2 regions of the Bradyrhizobium sp. Cp5.3 genome follow, and region 2 is predicted to be linked to the other one. Evidence: riboswitches for the same ligand, from Rfam matches in the RefSeq annotation. Region 2 holds a riboswitch; the other holds the start of a gene.
The links. A riboswitch is a leader RNA that binds a small molecule or an ion and turns the genes downstream of it on or off. The one in region 2 is predicted to bind S-adenosylmethionine.
Positions count from the first base shown of each region.

Region 1: another riboswitch for S-adenosylmethionine. It lies ahead of K289_RS0115665 (homoserine O-acetyltransferase); the one in region 2 lies ahead of K289_RS0101120 (O-succinylhomoserine sulfhydrylase).

Region 1 is NZ_AUFA01000009.1:341,158-346,771, reverse strand. It holds gene K289_RS0115680 (TIGR02594 family protein) at 1-188, opposite strand, end outside; gene K289_RS0115675 (alpha/beta fold hydrolase) at 424-1,287, shown strand; gene metW (methionine biosynthesis protein MetW) at 1,423-2,088, opposite strand; gene K289_RS0115665 (homoserine O-acetyltransferase) at 2,092-3,294, opposite strand; SAM riboswitch at 3,382-3,461, opposite strand; gene K289_RS0115660 (chorismate mutase) at 3,667-4,515, shown strand; gene hisC (histidinol-phosphate transaminase) at 4,549-5,614, shown strand, end outside.
Region 2 is NZ_AUFA01000001.1:231,983-237,596, forward strand. It holds gene K289_RS0101100 (MATE family efflux transporter) at 1-127, opposite strand, end outside; gene K289_RS0101105 (hypothetical protein) at 294-1,346, opposite strand; gene K289_RS0101110 (PAS domain S-box protein) at 1,451-1,864, opposite strand; gene K289_RS0101115 (2'-deoxycytidine 5'-triphosphate deaminase) at 1,976-3,082, opposite strand; SAM riboswitch at 3,191-3,270, shown strand; gene K289_RS0101120 (O-succinylhomoserine sulfhydrylase) at 3,345-4,532, shown strand; gene K289_RS0101125 (SGNH/GDSL hydrolase family protein) at 4,656-5,614, opposite strand, start outside.

The DNA of each region.
Region 1 (5,614 bases), on a different contig from region 2:
GAGCCGCGCGCGAAATGCCGGTAGTGATGATGGCTGGTGGCGTAATGTGCAGCGTGGTGCACGTGCCGCGCAGCGTGATGACGATGAGACCGTGCTGACGCCGGAGAAACGAACACGGCCGCGGCCGCGAAGAAGAGAGCCAGCGCGACAACGAGACGCGACAGGCGGTACGCAAACAACTCGAGCATTCTTCATCCTACGTTGACACCCCCAATTCCCGTCGGCCCGTGCGGTGGCCGACATCCACGGGCCGTTAAACCTTTAGATGTGGCGAGAAAAAGACACAGCGCCGCAGCGCGAAATGCCGCGTCCGGGAATTGTTGCGATGACTTTGTGTCGCCGCTGCTCTGAGGCTGCCGCATTGCTGCCAACAGAATTAACTGCGATCCTGTGCACACGGCTCTATGAAGAGGGAAAAGGTTAATGCCCCACGCCACGACCAGGGACGACGTCCGCATCTATTTCGAGGAAGCGGGCCAGGGAACGCCCATCATTTTTCTGCACGAGTTCGCGGCCGACTACACCAATTGGGAGCCGCAGATGCGCTACTTCTCGCGCGGCCACCGCTGCATCACCTATTCCGCGCGCGGCTACACGCCGTCGGATGTGCCCTCTGGCGAGGTCTACACCTACAAGCACTTCTACACCGATGCGCTGGCCGTGCTCGATCATCTCAAGATCGATCGCGCACATCTGGTCGGCCTCTCGATGGGCGCCTATTCATCGCTGCAGATCGGCCTCAATGCGCCAGAGCGCGCGCTGTCGATGACGCTTGCCGGCGTCGGCTCCGGCTCGGAGCTCGAGAACCTCGACGCCTGGCGCAAGCAGTGCCGCGCCAATGCCGAACAGTTCGAGACACTCGGCACCTCCGACGTCGCCAAGGTCACGCGCGAGGCGCCGAGCCGGATTCCCTTCCTGGTCAAGGACCCGCGCGGCCACGCGGATTTCTACGCCGCGCTGGCGCGGCATGACGCCAAGGGATCGGCGAGCACAATGCGTGGCTTCCAGGGCGGCCGCCCCTCGATCTACACGATGACGGATGCGATCAAAAACGTCGCGACACCAGCGCTGATCATCTGCGGCGACGAGGACGATCCGTGTGTCGGGCCGAGCCTATTCCTGAAGAAGCATCTGCCGGCGGCCGGGCTCGCGATGTTTCCGAAGTCGGGCCACGTGCTGAACCTCGAGGAGCCCGCGCTGTTCAACGAGAGCGTGGAGCGGTTCGTCACGCTGGTGGAAGCCGGGCGATGGCCGGTGCGCGATCCGAGGTCGGTGGCTGCAAACTAGCTCGTCATTCCACATTGCGCAATTGCGCAATCGGGATGCGCCGGCAGGCGCAGGCCCGGAATCCATTGTGCCACGAACGCTGAGGCCCGATGGATTCCGGGTTCGATGCTTCGCATCGCCCCGGAATGACGGTGACTACGACTTCCTCCCGCCTCTGCTCAGCAGAAACACGCCCTGCTCGCCGAACAGATTCCACACCCACCAGGGCAGCCGCAGCCGGAGCGGGCGGCCATAGAGGTCGAGCGCCTCGGCGCGCTCCATCTTGACACCGATCGCATCGCAGAGCTCGACGAAATCCTTGATGGTGCAGAAGTGGATGTTGGTGGTATCGTACCAGGTCGCCGGCAGATTCTCCGTGCGCGGCATGTGACCGCCGATCAGGAGCTGCAAGCGCATCTTCCAGTAGCCGAAATTCGGGAACGACACGATCGCGCGATGGCCGATGCGGAGCAGGTTTTCCAGCACGACCCTCGGCTGCCGCGTCGCCTGCAGCGTCTGCGACAGGATCACATAGTCGAAGGCGTCATCGGGATAGTTGACGAGGTCGGTATCGGCATCGCCCTGCACCACCGCAAGCCCCTTGGCGACGCAGCGATTGACGCCCTCGCGCGACAGCTCGATGCCGCGTCCGTCGATGCCGCGGGTCTCCAGAAGCTGCAGCAGGTCGCCGTCGCCGCAACCGACGTCGAGCACTTTCGAGCCGGGCTTGACCATCTCGGCGACCAGGAGATGGTCGGCGCGATAGTAGCCGGAATGCTCAGTGACAACGCCGTTGAGAGGCAGCACTTCTTGCACGGACATGTCTCAATCGCCCTTGCTGGTGAGCCCGCGCGCTTTGCCTGCGGATTGCAGGAAGGCGCGCGAGATATCGAAGAATTCGGGCACGTCGAGCAGGAAGGCATCATGGCCGCGATCGGTCTCGATCTCGGCGAATGACACCCGCGCGCTCGACGCGTTCAACGCATGCACGAGCGCGCGCGATTCCGATGTCGGGAACAGCCAATCGCTGGTGAAGGAGACAACGCAGAAGCGGGTCTGGATGCCCGCGAACGCCTTCGCGAGCACGCCGTCATGATCAGCAGCGATGTCGAAATAATCCATCGCGCGCGTCAGATAGAGATAGCTATTGGCATCAAAGCGCTCGACGAAGGACGAGCCCTGGTAGCGCAGATAGCTCTCGACCTGGAAATCGGCGTCGAACGAGAAGGTCGGCAGCTCGCGATCCTGCATGCGACGACCGAACTTTCGATGCAGCGCCGCGTCGGACAGGTAGGTGATATGCGCGGCCATCCGCGCCACCGCGAGACCGCGATGCGGATGGATGCCGTGATCGGTGTAGCGGCCGTTGTGCCAGTCGGGATCGGCCATCACGGCCTGCCGGCCGAGCTCGTGGAAGGCGATGTTCTGCGCCGAGTGCCGTGTCGAGCAGGCGATCGCCAGCGCGGAGAACACGCGGCCAGGATAGGCCGCGGTCCACTGCAACACCTGCATGCCGCCCATCGAGCCGCCGACCACTGCGAACAGCGTGTCGATGCCGAGCCGGTCGATCAGCATGGCCTGCGCACGCACCATGTCGGGGATCGTGATGACCGGGAAATCCAGCCCCCACACCTTACCGGTCGCGGGATTGATTGAGGCCGGCCCGGTCGAGCCCATGCAGCCGCCAATCACATTGGCGCAGATGATGAAATATCGGCTCGGATCAAGCGGGCGGCCGGAGCCCACCAGGGTGTCCCACCAGCCCGGCTTGCCGGTGACGGGATGCACATTGGCGACATGCTGGTCGCCGGTCAGCGCATGGCAGATCAGAACGGCATTGGAGCGCTCTGCGTTGAGCTCACCATAGGTCTGGTAGGCGATCTGGAACGGCGAGAGATCGATGCCGCAATCGAGCGGCAGCGGCTGATTGGCGCCAAAATGCGCGACCTCCGAACTCGGATGATCCACCTCATGCGACCGGTCGTCGGCACTGATCGCGGGACTGGGAATCGACTTGACGCCAACCATCTCGACCTCATTTGCGATCAGCCCCTGCGGGCCGCCGCTGACATCAGGCCATAAAATACCCGGCCTGAACGATAGGTTCGGCCGGGATCGGATGCGTCCCCGGCCTGTTTAGCGAGTTTTTTAACGTGGCTGCAAGCCGGCCGGCTCAAATGACCACGGAACACGCAAAAACTACTGGCTCGGGCAGTTTTCGTCAAGTCGCGGTCCGGATTAACCAGATTCGTCTCTACGCCGTCAGCCGGATAGGCCGTCATTTCTCTTTGCTTTCGGCGCTCATCCTGCCTAATCAGGACCTTGACCGCAGCGGATCCGGCCTTGTCGATCCGGCCTTGCCGATCCGCTCTAGAACGCCTCTCAACAACACTGACAGATATGTCCCAACGTCCGCCCGCGCCACCATCGTTGCAGGAATTGCGCAAGGAGATCGATGCGATCGACGAGGGCGTGCATCGGCTGTTGATGCAGCGTGGCGACATCATCGACCGCCTGATCCAGGTCAAGCAGACCCAGGAGGTCGGCTCGGCGTTCCGGCCCGCGCGCGAGGCCAGCATGATGCGCAGCCTGGTCGAGCGCCATCGCGGTATCCTGCCGCTCGATACGGTCGAGAGCATCTGGCGCGTCATCATCTCGACCTTCACCTATGTCCAGGCGCCGTTCGCGGTGCACGCCGACGTCTCGGTGAGCGAGCCCGCGATGCGCGATTCCGCGCGCTTCCATTTCGGCTTCACCGTGCCTTACGTCGCGCATTTCAGCGCACAGGCAGCGGTCGAGGCGGTCGCGAAATCCAAGGGCGATCTGGCGCTGGTCTCGGCGACCTCCAGCCGCACCCCGTGGTGGCTCTCGCTGGAGGAGACGGGCGCGCCGAAGATCATTGCACGGCTGCCCTTCGTCGAGCGTGCCGACCATCCGGCGGCGCTCCCGGTGTTCGTGGTCTCGCGCGTCGCCGACAGCGCCATGGTGACGGAGGTCGAGACGTTCAGCGTGCGCGTGTCGGGCTGGAACGCCGAGATCGCGCGCGCCCTGTCGCCGCTCGCCGAGATCGTGGCGGTGCCCGACACCGCCTTCGACGGCGCAGCGCTGCTGATCTCGATCACTGCGGCAACCAACCTCGATAAGATCAAGGCAGCCCTGATCGATGCGGGGGCCTCCGTCCGCTCCACGGCCCTCGTCGGCAGCCACGCAACGCGCTATACGGTGCCCCCGACCGGGACGAAATCGTAGGCCACGGTCCGTCCCGCCCATCCGGAGTCCAAGATGTCCCGCCCCGTGCCGAACCCCGGCATTCTCGATATTGCGCCCTACACGCCCGGCAAGACGCCGGTGCCGGAGCCGGGCCGCAAGGTCTTCAAGCTGTCGGCCAACGAGACGCCGTTCGGGCCCTCGCCCAAGGCGATCGAGGCCTTCAAGCACGTGGCGACGCATCTGGAGGACTATCCCGAGGGCACCTCGCGCGTGCTGCGCGAGGCGATCGGCCGCTCCTTCGGCCTCGATCCCAGCCGCATCATCTGCGGCGCCGGCTCGGACGAGATCCTCAACCTGCTCGCCCACACCTATCTCAGTCACGGCGATGAGGCGATCTCGACCACTCACGGCTTCCTGGTCTACCCGATCGCCACCATGGCGAACGGAGCCAAGAATATCGTGGCGCCCGAGAAGGATCTCATCGCCGACGTCGACGCAATCCTGAAAGCCGTGACGCCGCGCACGAAGCTCGTCTGGCTCGCCAATCCCAACAACCCGACCGGCACCTATCTGCCGTTCGACGAGGTCAAGCGCCTGCGCGCGGGCCTGCCGCCGCACATCCTGCTCGTGCTCGACGCCGCCTATTGCGACTACGTTTCTCGTAACGACTATGAGATGGGGATCGAGCTCGTCGCCACGACCGAGAACACCGTGGTGACGCACACCTTCTCCAAGATCCACGGTCTCGCGGCGTTGCGCATCGGCTGGATGTTCGGCCCCGAGCACATCATCGATGCAGTCAACCGCATCCGCGGTCCTTTCAACGTCTCGACGCCGGCGATGTACGCCGCGGTCGCCGCGATCGAGGACACCGCGCATCAGGCGATGTCGAAGCAGTTCACCGAGACCTGGCGCAACTGGCTGACCGATGAGATCGGCAAGCTCGGGCTCAAGGTGACGCCGAGCGTCGCCAATTTCGTTCTGATCCATTTCCCGACCGACAAGGGCAAGACCTCGGACGACGCCGACGCCTTCCTGACCAAGCGGGGCCTGGTGCTGCGAGCGCTGAAGAACTATGGCCTGCCGCATTCACTGCGCATGACCATCGGCACCGAGGAGGCCAACCGCCTCGTGGTCG
Region 2 (5,614 bases):
TCGGCCAGGCGAGGCTGAGCAGCGTGCGCAGAATCGGTCCGTCGGTCAGTGCGCTCCTCACCGGCCGCGAAGGCGGCGGCAGCGGACGCTCTTGTTCATCGACCGGGATTTCGGCGATGTCGGACATTTCCTCTCCGGGGCCCGAACGCGAACCAGGGCGCGGCAATGACTAGCTGTGCCAATGAATATCTTCGCGTCAAAGGCGCGGTAGGCACTTGTTAGCACGGCCGGCACCGATTCCTCCTGCGCCGGACGCAGGCGTGCCCTGCGGCAGCGCATTTCAGCGGGTGGAATTACTCGATCGTCCACATCAGCGGCGGACGGCCGCCCGCTGGCGCGCGCATGTGCACGCCGATATGGCGGCCGCAGCCGGCGGCCAGCCCCTCGAACAAGCCCTCCAGCACCTTGGCGCACACGGGATGATAATCGGCGACATCGTCCATCAGCTTCCAGCTCTGCTGACGGATTTCGAATGTGCCTTCGGAGCTCGTCATCTCGGCGGCGTCGTCCTGCGCGGTGAACAGCGCCTGCAGGAACGATGCGAACTCGCCCGCACCACCGCGGCCCGCCGACAGCGCGGAGGCGACCTCGTCAAAGGACTGCATGCCGATCAGCTTGCCGGTGAGGTGCAGCAGATAGCACGCATCCTCCGGCCCGAACAATTGCACCATCACGGGCGCCGCGGTGCGCACATATTCCATGGCGTAGTTGCGATAGGCCTTTTCCAGTCGCGGCTTCGGCCAGCTCGCGACGGGCAGCGCCGGCGCGGTCTTCGCATCGAACAGCGGCGCTTCCAGATGCCGCGCGAATACGAGGCGCTGATCGAGCTCGAGCGGATGATCGTATTGGTAGTAGTAGCCCTCTAACCCGTCCTGACCGTCGACGCTCTGCTTGGTGCAGACGAAGCCGAGGCGGAGATCGCCGAGCGCGACGCCGTTATTGGCGTGCCAGCCGCGCAGCATCGCACGCGACACCTCGCCCGGCACGCCGCAGATCGCCGTGCCCTTCCAGATCCAGCGCGGCGGCGGATAGCGGATCCAGGCCTTGGCGTCGCTCTCGTACATGTATTCGACATGCACGCCGCCGATCCAGTTGGAGAGATAGTGATATTGCGCGGCCGCCACCGCCGGCGGCAGGTGACTGATGCCGAGCTTCTTCAATCCCGGCAGGAAGCGCTCCTGCTGTTGGCGGCGGAACACGCGGAAGACGAATTCGGCGGCATCCGCCGTGCCGCGCCGCGTCACCACCGTGAGGATCAGCCCAGTGAAATAGGCATGGTAGAGATCGGCGACGGCGCGCCAGCGTTTCCACTGAGCCTCCTGCGCGGAGTCCAAAGTGACGGCCATGTTCACTCCCGATCGTTGTTTTGATCGAGTGTGTCACTGCACCCGGTGACAGGCAACCTGACGCTCATGCAGGCCGCTCTGCACAGAGGCTCACCAATTCCGTATCACGAATTTTGCGTCGCCGTGGCGGCACGCTCGCGCTCGACCCGTTCGGTGACATCACGCGCCATCGCGACCGATCCCTGCACGATCCCACCGGCATCGCGCACCAGCGCGAAGGTCATCTCGATGTAGAGCCTGCGCCCGCTCTTGTGCAACGCGCGGGTCAGCGTCGGTCGACCCGCAAGCTTCATGGTGCCACTCGCAATCGCGGTCTCGAAGCCTTTCCAATGCGCGGCGCGCAAATGTTCGGGAACGATCAGATCGAGATTTTGGCCAAGCGCTTCGTCCGCGGAGAAGCCGAACAGCGCGCTCGATGCGCGATTCCAGCGCACGATCGTGCCGGAGCGATCCGAGTAGATCAGCGCATCCGCGACGTCTTCGATGATCTGCGCGTCGAGTTGGGATTGATCAGTCATCTCGTCACCTCGCACGAAATGTAGCCCGGATGAAGCGCAGCGCAATCCGGGACCTTCTGATGACGAGGGGTCCCGGATTTCGCTGCGCTCCATCCGGGCTACGGTATGCGGCTACACCCGGAAATGCTTGCTCAGCTTCAGGCCCTGCGCCTGGTAGTTCGAGCCAATGCGCTGGCCGTACATCGCGTCGGGACGCGCCAGCATCTTCTCGTAGACGAGGCGGCCGACGATCTGGCCATGCTCGAGGATGAAGGGCACTTCGCGCGAACGCACCTCCAGCACCGCACGGGCGCCCTGCCCGCCGGCGCCGGCATAGCCGAAGCCTGGATCGAAGAAGCCGGCATAGTGCACGCGGAACTCGCCGACCAGCGGATCGAACGGCACCATCTCCGCGGCAAAGTCGGGCGGCACCTGCACCGCTTCCTTGGAAGCGAGGATATAGAACTCGCCGGGATCGAGGATCAGGCTGCCGTCGGGTCGCGCCGAGATCGGCTCCCAGAAATCCTCGACCGCGTAGCCCGAGCGGCGGTCGACATCGACGACGCCGGTGTGGCGCTTGGCGCGGTAGCCGACGAAGCCGCCGCCCTTCTCCCCGGACAGATCGACCGAGACGGCGACACCGCCGGAGAGATCGGCCTCGTCGACATCGACGAGGCGCTCGGCCGCATGGAGCGCGTCGAGCTCGTCGGCATTGAGGATGGCATCGCCGGTGCGGAAGCGGACCTGCGACAGGCGCGAGCCTTCGCGCACCAGCACCGGAAACGTCTTCGGGCTGATCTCGGCATAGAGCGGGCCGTGATAGCCGGCGCCGATCATGTCGAAGCGACGAGTGCCATCCGCGATCACCCGGGTGAAGACGTCGAGGCGGCCGGTCGAGCTTTTCGGATTCGCCGCAGCGACGATCTCCGGCGGCAGCGCGAGGCTTTCCAGAAGCGGCACGATGTAGACGCAGTTGGTCTCCAGCACCGCGCCGTCGGCGAGGCTGAACTCGTGCAGCTTCAGCTCGTCGATGCGCTCGGCGACGGTGGCGCCGGGTCCGGGCAGGAAGCTTGCGCGCACGCGATAGGCGATGTCGCCAAGCCGAAGATCGAGGCTCGCCGGCTGGATCTGGCTTTCGACGAAGTCGTAGGCGGGCAGGATGAGCCCCTCTTCCGCCATCGCCGCGATCATGCGGTCGGGCAGGATACCATTGGCGTCGGCAGCAACCGTGAACGTCAAACGGTGGTCCTCTTCGGGGTCAAACGCATCCGAAAACGCGGAAAAATGAACCTTTTACGGCTATCCGATGGACGCCTTGACGGAAAGGGCATTGCGGAATAAGAGCATGACTTATCCCGTGGTGATTTGAGCCGGCCGGCTTGCAGCCACGTTAAATAAGTCGCTAAACAGGCCGGGGACCTCTGTGATCCCGGCCAGTGGAGATATCCAGGCCGGTTTTTTTGTGACCGCTTTCGCTCGCGTGGTCATGTCGGAGGTACCTATGTCGAAGTCGCCTGCTACTTACCGCCCCGAAACCCGCCTGGTCCATTCCGGCACCCTGCGCTCGCAATATGGCGAGACGTCGGAGTCGCTGTTCCTGACACAGGGCTATGTCTACAACAGCGCCGAGGAGTGCGAGGCGCGGTTCAAGGGCGAGGATCCCGGCTTCATCTATTCGCGCTATTCGAACCCGACGATCGCGATGTTCGAGCGCCGCATGATCGAGCTCGAGGGCGCCGAAGCCGCCCGCTCGGCGGCAACCGGCATGGCCGCGGTGACCACCGCGATCCTGGCCCCGCTGAAGGCCGGCGACCATTTGGTGGCATCAAAGGCGCTGTTCGGCTCGTGCCTCTATGTCGTGCAGGACCTGCTGCCGCGCTACGGCATCGAGACCACGCTGGTCGACGGTCTCGACCTCGACCAGTGGCAGCGCGCGCTGAAGCCGAACACGAAAACCTTCTTCCTGGAGAGCCCGACCAATCCGACGCTCGACGTGCTCGACATCCCCGGCATCGCCGAGATCGCGCACAAGGGCGGCGCGCGGCTGGTCGTCGACAACGTGTTCGCAACGCCGATCTGGCAGAGCCCGCTCGCGCTCGGCGCCGACGTCGTGGTCTATTCCGCGACCAAGCATATCGACGGCCAGGGCCGCTGCCTCGGCGGCATCATCCTGTCCTCGGAAGCCTTCATCGCCGAGCACATCCACAACTTCATGCGCCAGACCGGGCCGTCGATCTCGCCCTTCAATGCCTGGGTCCTGCTCAAGGGCCTGGAGACGCTGGGCGTGCGCGTGCGCGCGCAGACCGATACTGCGGCCCGCATCGCCGAGGTGCTGGCGAGTCATCCCAAGATTTCGCGGCTGGTCTATCCCGGCCGCGCCGATCATCCACAGGCGGCACTGGTGAAGAAGCAGATGCGCGGCGGCTCGACGCTGGTCGGCTTCGAGGTGAAGGGCGGCAAGCAGGCGGCCTTCCGCGCGCTCAACGCGCTCAAGCTTGCGAAGATCTCCAACAACCTTGGCGATGCCAAGAGCCTCGTCACGCACCCGGCGACCACGACGCATCAGCGCCTGAAGCCGGAAGACCGCGCCGCGCTCGGCATCAGCGAGGGCTTCATCCGCTTCTCGACGGGGCTCGAGCATGCGGACGATCTGATCGAGGATCTCACCGCGGCGCTGGAGAAGGCGTGAGGCGATCGAGGTCTCGTAGGGTAGGCAAAGCGAAAGCGTGCCCACCATTCACGATCGCACGGTCGATAGATGGTGGGCACAGCGCGCGAAGAGCGCGCCTTTGCCCACCCTACGCAGCGATGCCTACATCGGCCGGTACGTCCGCACATCCGCCGGCACGTTGACGCCGAGCTTGATCTGGCCGACGGAGCGGATGATGTCGTCGCCGAGGAGCTGGGCGAAGCAGGCGTAGCCCCAGTCGTTCATGTGCAGGCCGTCGGCGATGACGAAGCTCTCCACCGGGAGAGCCTGCTTCTCGTGCCACTCGCGCATCACCTCGAAGCGCGGGAAGATGCCGACGTGACGGAGCTCGGCGACCTTGCCGAGCAGCCTCACCATCCGGCTCGCGCTTTCGGGGCGCTCGGTGACGCGCGGCGAATATTGCGGATCGACCAGCACGATGTCGGCGCCGCCGGCAGCCTGGATGCGGGAGATGCCGTCCTCGACGAGCTTGGCGGTGTCGGCGGGATCGAGATTGCGCAGAACGGCATTGGTGCCGACCTGCCAGATCACGAGATCCGGATGCACGTCGATCACCTCCTTCTGGAGGCGCTTCATCATTTCCGGCGCATCCTCGCCGCCGACGCCGGCATTGATGACGGTGATGTCGGCGCTCGGATATTGCCGGCGAAGCTGGGCGGCGAGGCGGTTCGGATAGTTGAACTCCGGCGAACTCGCGCCAAAGCCTGCGGTCGACGACGATCCGAACGCGACGATCACGACGGGCCGGCCCTCGATCAGCTTGCCCGCGACGTGCGGCAGCGAGCCCATCGGCTTCGCGCCGCCCTTCGGCGGCAGGCAGGGCACGCGGCTGAAGATGTCGCCGGCGGATTTCGCGACCTGCTTCACCTTGTCGATGGCGCGCCCGGCAATGCCACGCTGGTCGGCAGGTGGCTGCGAGGTCACGGCAACCGTGGTCTGGGACGGTGATGCGGGAGCGGGACTATTGGCCGACTGCGGCGCCGGCGTCGCTTGTGCGGCCTGTGCTTGCGCTGGCAACAGCGAGACGGGTGTCAGCAACAGCAGGGCCGCTGCTGCAGGTC